Geotalea uraniireducens: one gene and its partner. The main gene of each other region encodes a partner of the protein of the gene in region 2 in a complex. Links are inferred from orthologs where the notes say so. Each region holds a gene or a part of one and is shown on either strand. Other genes may lie near its edges. The genes, in order: pfkA and rny.

Region 1 (8,543 bases), 1.5 Mb from region 2 along the record:
TGAAGGTTCGGGAACGGACGGAAGAGCTGCGCCAGACCTATGCCAAGCTGCTGCAGCGGGAGAAGATGGCCTCGGTCGGCCAACTGGCCGCCGGCGTTGCCCATGAAATCAACAACCCGCTCGGCTTTATCACCAGCAATCTCCACAGTCTCACCAAGTATGCCGACCGGCTGCGGGAGATGCTCGAATTCTCCCGCCTGCTGTTGGCGCGGGACGAGGAGGAACTGGCCCGTTTCCGCCGCAAGTGGCAGGATTTGCGCCTCGATTTCATCATGGGGGATCTCGATGAGTTGCTGCGGCAGAGCCTTGGCGGTGCCGAGCGGGTGAAGACCATCGTCAGCGATCTGAAAGGCTTTTCCCATGTCGACGATGCGGAAATCATGACGGTCGACGTCAACGAGGAACTCGACCGGACGCTGAACGTCCTGATCCACGAAATCCCGCCGGGGACCGAGATCGTTCGGGAATACCGGCCACTGCCGCCGTTCCTCTGTGCGCCGGCGCTGCTCTGCCAGGCTTTGCTGAACATCATCCGCAACGCCTGCGAGGCCCGCCGGGAGGGGCTGCGGCTGACCGTCGCCACCGCCGGCGACGACCACGCCATCACGGTGCGGATTGCCGACAACGGCCCCGGGGTCCCCGAGCCGATCAGGGGGCGGATCTTCGAGCCGTTTTTCACCACCAAGGAGGTCGGGAAGGGGACCGGCATGGGGCTGGCGGTGGTTTACGATATCAGCAATGAACTGGGGGGAAGCGTCGAGCTGCTCTCGCCGCCGGACGGCGGTGCCTGCTTCGTCATGACGCTGCCGCTCCGGAGGAGTTGACCATGTCACGATATGCGGAACTGTTCAAGGCGGTGGGGCGCAGCGACGGCATGAATATCGCCGGCGACGACGTAGTCGATACCGAGCCCGATGAGACGGGCGGCGGCTTTACCCTTCTGTTCGTCGATGACGAGGAAGGGGTGCTGAAGGCGCTGCGGCGGATCTTCCTCGAAGAGAACTACGAGATCCTGACCGCCACCGCCGCCGACAAGGCCCTGGAAATCATGGAGCGGCAACCGGTCCACCTGGTCATTTCCGACCACCGGATGCCGGGGATGACGGGCGCCGAATTCCTCAAGGAAGTGCGCACCCGCTGGCCGGAGACGATCCGGATCATGCTGACCGGTTATGCCGACGTCCAGTCGATCATGGGCGCGGTGAAGGACGGGGCGGTCTACAAATTCATCACCAAGCCGTGGAACGATGAGGATCTGCGGCTGACGGTCAGCCTGGCCCTCCAGCAGTACGTGCTGTTGCGGGAGAACCGCAAGCTGAAGGAGGTTGCCCGTCGGCAACAGCTGAAGATCAAAAACTACGCCGGCCTGTTCGACAAGAGTCGCGGACTGATGGGGAACATCCTCGTCAACGAGGGGGTCATCAGCGGCGCCGACCTGGAACGGGCGAACGACAGCCTGCAACCCGACGAGTTCTTCGGCGACGTCCTGGTGCGGCTCGGCCTGGCGACGGAAGCGCAAATCCTCAAGGCGTTGCAGGCAAATCTCCACATCGAGCCGATCGATCTGCGGGAGGCGGCGATCTCGGCGGCTGCCGTCCGCTCGCTTCCCCGTGACCTTTGCGAGCGGAGCCGGCTGATTCCGGTCCGCCTTGAGGGGGGGCAGCTGACCATCGCCATGGCCGATCCGTCGGATATCCTCCTCTGCGACAACATCGCCATGGTCACCGGGCTGAAAGTGGTGCCGCTTTTGGCCGCCGGCTCGGAGATCGCCGCTCAGCTTCGGCGTTGTTACAGCGAAGGACCGGCGGGTGGTGACGGGCTCGACGAACTGGGCGAGCTCGAACCGCTGGACGAGATCGACATCGTTCTCGAAGAGGATGAGAAGGAGGTCAGCGTCGACGAACTGATCGGCTCGTCAAAGGTGCCGCCGATCATCCGCATCGTCAACGCGATCATTTCCGAGGCGATCCGCTACAAGGCGAGCGACATCCATGTTGAGCCGAAGACCAAGTACACGATCATCCGTTACCGGATCGACGGCATGCTGCATACCAAGTTGCGGATTCCTCCCGATCTCCACGCCGCAGTGGTGTCGCGGATCAAGATTCTCTCCAAGATGGACATCGCCGAGCGGCGCCGTCCCCAGGACGGGCGGATTACGGTCAAGTCGGGGACGCGGATCGTCGACCTGCGGGTCTCGTCGCTGCCGACCATCAACGGCGAAAAGATGGTATTGCGCATCCTCGACAAGAGCGGGGCGGTCAAGCGTCTCGAAGAACTGGGGGTGCTTCCCGACGATCTGAAGAAGATCGGTGCCATCAGCCGCAAGCCCCAGGGGGTGATCATCGCCACCGGCCCGACCGGCAGCGGCAAGACCACCATGCTCTACTCTCTGCTGTCGACCATGCTGCAGAGCAGCAAAAACTTCGAAACCATCGAGGAACCGGTCGAATATTTCGTCGAAGAGGCGAACCAGGTGTCGGTGCGGGACAAGATCGGCCTGACCTTCTCCCAGGTGCTCCGTGCCACCCTTCGCCAGGACCCGGACGTGATCCTGGTCGGGGAGGTCCGGGACTTCGATACCGCCGATGTGGCCTTCAAGGCGTCGCTGACCGGTCACATGGTGTTGACGACCCTCCATACCAACAACTCGGTGGCCTCGATCACCCGGCTGATGGATATGGGGATCAAGCCGTACATCATCGCCTCGGCTCTCGAAGGGATCATCGCCCAGCGGTTGGTCCGCCGCGTCTGCGACCATTGCCGCACCGCCGTCCCCCCCGATGTGGAGCTGACCACCCTGCTCCGTATCCCGCCGGGATACCTCGGCCATGAAATCTATGTGGGGAAAGGGTGCGACAAGTGCAACCAGACCGGCTACCTCGGTCGGACCGGGGTGTTCGAGATTTTCGTCATGAACGACGATTTCCGTCATTTCATCAGCAGCAACTACAAAGAGTCGGAACTGTTGCAGATGGCCCGGGCGACCGGGATGCGGACCCTGATCGAGGACGGGATGGAAAAGGTCCGGCGGGGGGAGACGACCTTGGAGGAGCTGGTGCGGGTGATCGGTCCGCAGATCGGTTACGAGCGCCAGTGCCTCGGCTGTAATCGGATTATCGACGCCAAGTTCCTCTTCTGCCCCCACTGCGGCGACGTCCGTCACGACGTCTGCCAGCAGTGCCGGATGCCGCTGGAGAGTGACTGGCTGGTCTGCCCGTTCTGCGGGACGAAACCGGCCGACGACTGTATCGCGCTGACGGAGGAGATATGAACCGGAAACTTTTGCTGGTGGACGACGAGCCGCAGATCATCGCGGCATTGCAACGGACGCTCGTTGACGAGCCGTTCGAGATTTTTACGGCCGGCAATGGCGAGGAAGGGCTGGCGGTCATGGAGCAGCACCGGCCGGCGGTGGTTATTTCCGACGAACGGATGCCCGGCATGGGAGGAGCCGAATTTCTGGCCGAGGTGCGGCAACGATATCCGGAGACGGTGCGGCTGATGCTGACCGGCCATGCCAGCCTCGAAGCGACGATCAACGCGGTCAACCGGGGGGAGATTTACCGCTTCTTCACCAAGCCGTGGGATAGCCTCGAACTGCAGCTGGCGTTGCGCGCCGCTTTCGAGAAACACGCCCTGGAGGAGGAGAATCGCCGGCTCCTCCGGACGGTACGGCGCCAGTCCCGGGAGTTAAAGCTACTGGAAGAGAAATACCCCGGCATTACGGTGGCCGAACGGGACGAGGCCGGGGTCTTCGTCCTTCCCGACTTGTCGGACGAGGAACTGGCCGCCGCCATCGAGCGGTGCAACCGGAGCTAGCGGCCCGCCATCAAATACCGAGGACTTCCGCCAGTCGCAGCACTTCGTCCTGTGGGCGCTTTTCCCCCCTGATGACATCTTCCAGGGGGGTGGCGAGGATGGCGTTGCAGGAGAGGCCGACCATCATCCCCTGCTGTCCGGAGATAAGCAGTTCAACGGCCTTCTTGCCGAACCGGCTCGCCAGCAGCCGGTCGAAGACCGTCGGCGCGCCGCCCCGCTGGTAGTGACCGAGGACGGTCACCCGGGTTTCGAAGCCGATGGCATCCTTGATGCTATGGGCGACCTCCTGGGCGTGGCCGGCCCCCTCGGCGAGGATGATGATCGCGTTGTCCCGGCCCTCTTCGTAACGGCAGCGCAGTTGCTGGCAGATTTCGGCCAGATCGAATTCCCGCTCCGGCACCAGCGCGTATTCGGCACCGGTGGCGATGGCGGCGACGCTGGCCAGGTAGCCGGAATTGCGTCCCATCACCTCGATGACGAAGGCGCGGGCGTGGGAACTGGCGGTGTCCTTTATGCAGTCGACGGCGTAGATGATGTTGTTCAGCGCCGTGTCGACGCCGAGGGCCATGTCGGTATAGGGGATATCGTTGTCGATGCTGGCCGGGATGCCGATGACCGGATAGCCGAGCCGATGGAGGGCGAGCGCCCCGCAGAGGGAGCCGTCGCCGCCGAGAATCACCAGCCCGTCGACCCCCATGGCGCGGAGAGCCGCTACCGCCTGCTCTTGCCCCTCTGTCGTGCGGAACTCGGCGGAACGGGCCGACTGGAGGAAGGTCCCCCCCCGGTGAAGGATATTGGAGACCGCCCGACTGTCGAGCTGGATACAGTCGCCCTTCATCAGCCCCGCGTAGCCCTTGCGGAAACCGACGACTTCGAGGTTCAGGCGGAGCGCGGTCCGGACCGCCGCCCGGATGGTGGCGTTCATGCCGGAACAGTCACCGCCGCTGGTAAGAATCCCGATCTTCTTCATGGTCTCTTCCTTTCCGACACCGGGTCCAGGGGAGCCCGAGGAATGCTGATACCTATTGTTCCGCCTCTTCCCTGGCGCGCAGCCAGTCGAGCCGTTCCTTGATCGTCTTCTCGTAGCCCCGCCCGGTCGGTTCGTAGAACCGCTTTCCCTGCAACCGCTCCGGCAGGTAATCCTGCACGGCGAAGCCTTCCTGGTAATCGTGGGCATACTTGTAGCCCTGGTGATAGCCCAGCTCCTTCATCAGCTTGGTCGGCGCATTGCGAATGTGGAGCGGTACCGGGAGCGCTCCGCTTTTCCGTACCTCCGCCAGGGCGGCGTCGATGCCGACGTACGACGCGTTCGACTTGGGGGCAGTGGCGAGATAGGTAACCGCCTGCCCCATGATGATCCGCCCTTCCGGCATGCCTACCAGTTGGAACCCCTGCAGCGCGGCAATGGCGACCTGTAGTGCCCGGGGATCGGCGTTACCGATGTCTTCGCTGGCCAGGATTACCATCCGCCGGAGGATGAACAGCGGGTCTTCGCCCGCCTCGATCATCCGCGCCAGCCAGTAGAGCGCCCCATCCGGATCGCTGCCGCGCATCGATTTGATGAAGGCCGAGATGACGTTGTAGTGTTCTTCTCCCCCCTTGTCGTAGAGGAGCGGTTTTTTCTGGACCGCCTCGCGGACCGTCTCCAGGTCGATGATCCCGTTTTGGGCCAAGCGGACCGCGGTCTCCAGGGTGTTGAGGGCAACCCGGCCATCCCCCCCCGCCTGCTCGGCAATGTAGGCAATTGCCTCGTCGTCGGCCCTCAGTTCCCGCTCGCCCAGCCCCCGCTCCCGGTCGGCGAGGGCATGGCGGAGGATCTTTTCCACGTCGTCGTCGGCCAGCGGGGAGAGAACCAGCACCTTGCAGCGGGAGAGCAGCGGCGCGATAACTTCGAAAGAAGGGTTCTCGGTCGTGGCGCCGATGATGGTGAAGGTTCCCCGCTCCACATAGGGCAGAAAGGCGTCCTGCTGGGTTTTGTTGAAGCGGTGGATCTCGTCGACGAACAGGATGGTGTTTTTCCCGTGGTACTTGCGCGCCTCTTCCGCTTCCTTGACCAGTTCCCGAATCTCCTTAACCCCGGAGAGGATGGCCGAGAAAAAAATGAAGTGGGACTTGGTCGCGTTGGCGATTACCCGGGCGAGGGTGGTCTTGCCGGAGCCGGGCGGCCCCCAGAAAATGAGGGAGGTCAGGGTGTCCGACTCGATCAGCCGGCGCAGCAGCTTCCCTTCACCGAGCAGGTGCTCCTGGCCGACGTACTCGTCGAGGGTGCGGGGGCGCATCCGTTCGGCGAGTGGGGCATCCTTGAGGGTTTCACTGGCGGCAGTCGTGTCGAAAAGATCCATGAATCGGTTTCCTGGCGGGGCTATTCCGCGGCGGCACTCTGCCGGTATTCCAGCACCGGATGGATTTCCATCCGCTCAACCCCCCAGATTTCCCGGGCGTAGTCGGCAATGGTCCGGTCGCTGGAGAATTTGCCTATCCCGGCGCAGTTGAGGATCGCCCGGCGCGCCCATTCGTCCTGGTTCAGGTAAAGGGCGCTCACTTCCTCCTGGCAGGCGATGTAAGAGGCGTAGTCCGCGAGGAGCATGTAATAGTCTCCCTGGTTGAGCAGGGTGTCGACGATGGGGCGGAACAGCTCCCGGTTGGTCGGCGAGAAAGTCCCTTCGGCGATCATGTTCAGTCCTTTTTTCAGCTCGGCATTGCGGTTGTAATAGTCGCGGGGTACGTACCCCTTGCGGCGCAGCTCCTCGACTTCCCCGGCGTTCATGCCGAAGATGAAGATGTTCTCCCGTCCCACTTCTTCCATGATCTCGATATTGGCGCCGTCGAGGGTGCCGATGGTCAGGGCGCCGTTGAGGGCGAATTTCATGTTGCCGGTTCCCGACGCTTCGGTGCCGGCAGTGGAAATCTGCTCCGACAGGTCGGCGGCAGGGAAGATCTTCTCCGCCAGCGAGACTCCGTAATTGGCGAGAAAGACCACCTTCAACCGGTCGCCGACCGCCGGATCGCCGTTGACCGTCTCGCCGACGGCGTTGATCAGCCGGACGATCAGCTTGGCGAGATAATAAGCGGGAGCGGCCTTGCCGCTGAAGATTATCGTGCGCGGCACCTGGTCCACCGCCGGATTTTCCTTGATCCGGTTGTAGAGTGTAATGACGTGGAGGATGTTCAGCAACTGCCGCTTGTATTCGTGAATCCGCTTTACCTGGCAGTCGAACATCGAGTCGATGTTGACCTCGATGCAATTGTGCTTGCGGATGTACTCGGCCAGCCGCTGTTTGTTCTGCCGCTTGACTTCCCGCCATTCGGCAACAAAGGCGGGATCGTCGATGAGGGGGCGGAGCTGCTGCAGCTGATAAAGGTCGGTGACCCAGCCCTCGCCGATGGCCTTGCCGATGAGCGCTGCCTGCCCCGGATTGGCACCTTTGAGCCAGCGGCGCTGGGTGATGCCGTTGGTCTTGTTGTTGAACCGTTCCGGGTACATTTCGTAGAAGTCGCGGAAAACGCTCTCTTTGAGGATTTCCGTATGCAGGGCGGCCACGCCGTTGACCGAGTGGCTGCCGACGATGGCCAGGTTGGCCATCCGCACCTTGCGTTCCCAGTGCTCTTCGATGAGCGACATCCGCTCCAGCTTGCCGATATCGCCGGGGAAACGACTGCGGACTTCGGCCAGAAAACGGTCGTTGATCTCGTAAATGAGCTGCAGGTGGCGGGGGAGGATCTGTTCGAAGAACCAGATCGGCCATTTTTCCAGCGCCTCGGGAAGAATCGTGTGATTGGTATAGGCGAAGGTCCTAGTGGTGATATCCCAGGCCGTTTGCCAGTCGAGGCGGAAATGATCGAGCAAAAGTCGCATCATTTCCGGAATCGCCAGGGCCGGATGGGTGTCGTTTAGCTGGATGGCGACCTTGTCGGGAAGTAGCCGCAGATCGTCGTGCATTTTCCGGAAACGGTAGATGACGTCGTGAAGGGTTGCCGAGGCGAGAAAATATTCCTGCTTGAAACGGAGTTCCTTCCCCTCCGGGACGTGGTCGGCGGGATAGAGGACCTTGGAGATATTTTCCGTCATCATTTTCTTTTCGACGGCGCGAATGTAGTTTCCTTCATTAAAGAAGGTGAGGTCGAATTCACGGGTCGATTTGGCGGTCCAGAGCCGCATCGTGTTGACGGTGTTGGTGCCGTAGCCGGGAATCGGCGTGTCGTAGGCCATCGCCATGACGTCGTCGGTATCGATCCAGTCGAAGATGCTGTTCGCCTCGCCGTCCTTTCGCTCGACTACCCGGCCGTTGAATTTGATGACGTGCAGATGCTCCTGCCGGTCCATTTCCCATGGGTTCCGGTAGCGGAGCCAGTTGTCGGGAATCTCCACCTGAGCCCCGTCGACGATGTTCTGGCGGAAAATGCCATATTCGTAGCGGATGCCGTAGCCGTATGCCGGAATCCCCATGGTGGCCATGGAATCGAGGAAGCAGGCGGCCAGCCGGCCGAGCCCCCCGTTGCCGAGGCCGGCGTCCTGTTCCTGGTTCATGATGTCGTCAAGGTCGTAGCCGAGGGAATTCATCGCCTCCCGGAAATTGTCGAGCAACCCCAGGTTGACGAGGCTGTTTTCCAGCGTTCGTCCCATCAGAAATTCCATGGAAAGATAGTAGACCCGCTTCGGGTCGTCGTTGTAATAGGCCTGCTGCGTATCGAGCCAGCGTTCCACCATCCGGTCGCGTACC
Region 2 (4,041 bases):
TCGTCAGCCACCTTTTCGCCGTTGACCTTCACCCCTCCCTGCTGGATTGCCCGGCGCCCCTCACTGTTGGACTTCACCAGCGCTGCTTCGGCCAAAACACGGAACAGCTGGGTGGCGCCGGCTGTCGCCGCCAGGGTGACGACTGGCATATCTTCAGGGATCTGATTATCGCGGAACCGCCGGACAAAGGCCTCCTCGGCTGTTTGCGCTGCCGACTGGCCATGATACCGGGCAACGATTTCACGTCCCAGCTGCTTTTTGACCTCCATCGGATGGAGCTCACCCGCCTTGAGACCGGCCTTGAGGCGCTCCAGGTCGGCGATGGACATATCACTGAGCAACTCATAGTAACGAAGCATCAACTCGTCGGAGATTGACATCACCTTGCCAAACATCTCCTCGGCCGGCTCATTGATCCCGATGTAGTTCCCCAACGACTTGCTCATCTTGTTGACACCGTCCAGCCCCTCGAGCAGCGGCATCGTAATAACTGTTTGCGGCGCCTGTCCCCATTCGCGCTGCAGTTCGCGGCCGACAAGCAGATTGAATTTCTGGTCGGTACCGCCAAGCTCGACATCGGCCGTGAGGGCTACGGAATCATACCCCTGGATGAGCGGGTAGAGGAATTCGTGAATACTGATCGGCAGCTGATTCGCAAAACGCTTGCCGAAGTCATCCCGTTCGAGCATGCGGGCAACGGTGTATTTTGCCGCCAGGGTAATCATGTCGGAGGCGTTCAGCTTGGCCAGCCAGTCCGAATTGAACACGACCCTAGTATTGTCCGGGTCGAGAATCTTGAAAACTTGTTCTTTGTAAGTTTCGGCATTTGCCAACACGTCCTCACGGGTAAGCGCCTTGCGTGTTTCCGATTTGCCGGTCGGGTCGCCGATCATGCCGGTAAAGTCACCGATCAGAAAGTATACCTGGTGGCCGAGCTGCTGAAACTGGCGGAGCTTGTGGAGGAGCACCGTATGGCCGAGATGAAGGTCCGGCGCAGTCGGATCGAAGCCTGCCTTGATTTTGAGCGGCACACCGGTTTTAAGCGATTTTTCAAGCTTCTGTTCCAACTCGTTTTCAAGAAGGATTTCAACCGCCCCCCTCTTGATGATTGCCATCTGCTCCGCAACTGACATCACGTGTTACGCCCTCCTCATCAACACGAAATTGATACCCGCTCGATCGCCAGCGCCTTGCCGGTCGTTTCGTCGACTTCAACAACGACGCCGTTCAACCGAACATCTTTCTTGGCTACCTCAAAGCGGACAGGAATCTGGGTAAGAAACTTCTCCATCGCCAGCTCTTTTTTGATCCCGATGACCGAATCGAAACTGCCGGTCATTCCTGCGTCGGTGAGATACGCCGTGCCGCCGGGAAAAATCCGCTCATCGGCGGTCTGTACATGGGTATGAGTACCGATAACAGCGCTCACCTTACCGTCCAGGTACCAACCGAGGGCGATCTTCTCCGAGGTCGCCTCGGCATGGAAATCCACCAGAATTATGTTCGTTTCCTGCCTGAGGCGGTCGACCTCATAATCGGCACAACGAAAAGGGCAGTCGAGGTTATTCATGAACACCCGCCCCTCCAGGTTCAGGACCCCGACCTTGACCCCGCCGGCCGTCCGGACGACGACACTCCCCCGGCCGGCCGTCTCTGGGGGATAATTGGCCGGTCTGATCAGCCGCTCTTCACGACGGATGTAAGGAACCGACTCCTTCTTGTCCCAGATATGGTTGCCGCTGGTCAAGACGTTGACCCCCAAGCCAAAAAGCTCTTTGGCGGTCTCTTCGGTGACACCGAACCCGCCGGCCGAATTTTCTCCGTTGGCAATCACCAGGTCGAGCTGATAACGGTCGACCAACCGATGGAGTTCACGTCCGACAGCCTGCCGGCCAGGGCTACCAATGATATCGCCGATAAAGAGCAGCTTAACGGGCATACTCGATGGCTCTGGTTTCCCGAATGACGTTTACTTTGATCTGCCCGGGGTAGGTCATTTCCGCTTCGATCTTTTTCGCAATATCCTTAGCCAGTACCACTGCCCGTTCGTCGGAGACGTCCTCGCTGGCAACCATGACCCGGATCTCGCGCCCGGCCTGAATGGCAAACGAATTGCTTACGCCGCCGAAAGAACTGGCGATCCGCTCCAGATCTTCAAGCCGCTTGACGTAGGTCTCCATCATTTCCCGCCGTGCGCCGGGACGGGCTCCGGAAAGGGCGTCCGCCGCCTGGACCAGCACCGCCAGCACCGAGTTCGGTTTCTCGTCTTCGTGATGCGCCATGATCGCGTGGACGATCTTGGGCGATTCGCCGTACTTCCGCGCCAGCTCGGCGCCGATCACCGCGTGGGACCCTTCGACCTCATGGTCAACAGCCTTGCCGAGATCGTGCAGCAGTCCGGCCCGCTTCGCCTGCTTGACGTTAACGCCGAGCTCGGCGGCCATAATACCGCAAAGGAAGGCGACTTCAAGGGAATGCTGGTAGACGTTCTGACTGTAGGATGTCCGGTATTTGAGCCGGCCGATCAGCTTGAGGATTTCCGGATGGATACCGTGAACACCCAGATCAAAGGCCGCCTGGTCGCCGGCCTCCTTGATCACCTGCTCAACTTCTTCCTCGGCCTTGGCAACCACCTCTTCGATCCGCCCCGGATGGATCCGCCCGTCGGAAATGAGTTTCTCCAGGGCAATCTTGGCAACCTCCCGTCTGACCGGATTGAAACCGGAAAGGATAACCGCTTCCGGAGTATCGTCGATGATCAGATCGATGCCGGTCGCCGCTTCGAGTGCCCGGATATTCCGACCCTCGCGGCCGATGATCCGACCTTTCATCTCGTCGGAAGGAAGCGCCACGACCGAAACCGTCTTCTCCGCCACATATTCGCCGGCATACCGCTGGATGGCCAGCGCCATGATTTCCTTCGATTTCTTGTCGGCGGTTTCCCGTGCCTCTTCCTCAATGGCCTTGATCCGCTTGGCGGCATCAAGTTTGGCCTCGCTCTCCATGGTTTCCATGAGGAGCTTCTTGGCTTCGGAAGAGGTCATCCCGGAAATGGTCTCCAGCTTTTCCCGCTGTTCGGCAACAAGACCGTCGAGCTTTTCCTCCTTCTGCGCAAGGGATTGTTCCCGGGCGTACAGCGATTGCTCTTTTTTCGCCATATCGGCGTCACGCTGGTCGAAGAGATTCATCTTTTTGTCAAGATTCTCTTCTTTCTGTTGCAACCGCTTCTCCAACGCCTGGAGGTCTTTGCGTTTTTCCTTGGTTTCCCGCTCGAATTCAGCCTTGGCCTCGTACTCGGCATCCTTCGCCTGCAGGGCCGCTTCCTTTGTTATCGTTTCCGCTTCACGCTTTGCATCATCGACGATTCTGGAGGCATGATCTTCCGCTTTGCTGACAAGCGCATCGGAAAGCCTCTTCCGCAAAAAATTCCCGACAAAAAAACCGATCGCCGCCGCAACAACAATAAAGGTGATTGCCAGTTCTATCTTCAATGCTTTGATACCTCCCCTGGTATATTCTAACCGAGCGGCCGGATAATCCGTGTCTCGGTGATGATTCGATCTACAGCCACATCATGGGGCTCGCCGGCAATTTCCGCCACAAGCTGAAAATCGTAACAGAAAGCGACGAGCCTCCCCTGCCCTTCGAGATGATGCACGGCACGGTCGTAATACCCCTTGCCATAACCGACCCGGCGGCCGCCGAGATCAAACGCCACGCCCGGCACCACGACGAGATCGGCACATTCCACCGGCACAACGCCCTCAGTCGGGCAAGGCTCCGGGATACCGTAAGCTCCCGGCTGCAGTTGACCATGATCGGCAACCGCCACGAAGCGGAGACTGTCATCGCAGACAGCCGGGAAAAGCACTGTCTTCCCGGCCGCGAGTGCCGCAGCCATCACTTTGTCCGTAGCCACTTCTCCATGAATCGGCGCATAGAGGGCAACCACCTGCGCCGCCCGGAATTCGGGAGATGCAATGAGCGTCAGCTGAATGCGATCCCCCGCCTCGGCAAGCTCCCCGGCCGAATGCTGCTTCC

What was found.
Region 1: rny (region 2) and pfkA share a complex: the UniProt entries of both Bacillus subtilis proteins name them as parts of the possible RNA degradosome complex. The link is inferred for Geotalea uraniireducens from one-to-one orthologs.

Annotation. Positions count from the first base shown.
Region 1 is NZ_AP027151.1:2,863,121-2,871,663, reverse strand. What follows is about bases 2,813-5,651. They hold pfkA (6-phosphofructokinase), read right to left. Parts: upstream 4,793-5,651; coding sequence 3,833-4,792; downstream 2,813-3,832. Other genes in these bases: QMN23_RS13425 (replication-associated recombination protein A), read right to left, coding at 4,845-5,651; QMN23_RS13435 (response regulator), read left to right, coding at 3,271-3,822; QMN23_RS13440 (ATPase, T2SS/T4P/T4SS family), read left to right, coding at 2,813-3,274. In the rest of the region: QMN23_RS13445 (sensor histidine kinase), read left to right, coding at 1-824; more of QMN23_RS13440, read left to right, coding at 827-2,812; more of QMN23_RS13425, read right to left, coding at 5,652-6,164; QMN23_RS13420 (glycogen/starch/alpha-glucan phosphorylase), read right to left, coding at 6,185-8,543. UniProt on the Bacillus subtilis protein: Catalyzes the phosphorylation of D-fructose 6-phosphate to fructose 1,6-bisphosphate by ATP, the first committing step of glycolysis.
Region 2 is NZ_AP027151.1:1,403,157-1,407,197, reverse strand. The notes cover bases 1,211-4,041. They hold rny (ribonuclease Y), read right to left. Parts: upstream 3,492-4,041; coding sequence 1,929-3,491; downstream 1,211-1,928. Other genes in these bases: QMN23_RS06500 (5-formyltetrahydrofolate cyclo-ligase), read right to left, coding at 3,518-4,041; QMN23_RS06510 (TIGR00282 family metallophosphoesterase), read right to left, coding at 1,211-1,939. Outside these bases: tyrS (tyrosine--tRNA ligase), read right to left, coding at 1-1,133; more of QMN23_RS06510, read right to left, coding at 1,154-1,210. UniProt on the Bacillus subtilis protein: Endoribonuclease that initiates mRNA decay. Initiates the decay of all SAM-dependent riboswitches, such as yitJ riboswitch. Involved in processing of the gapA operon mRNA, it cleaves between cggR and gapA.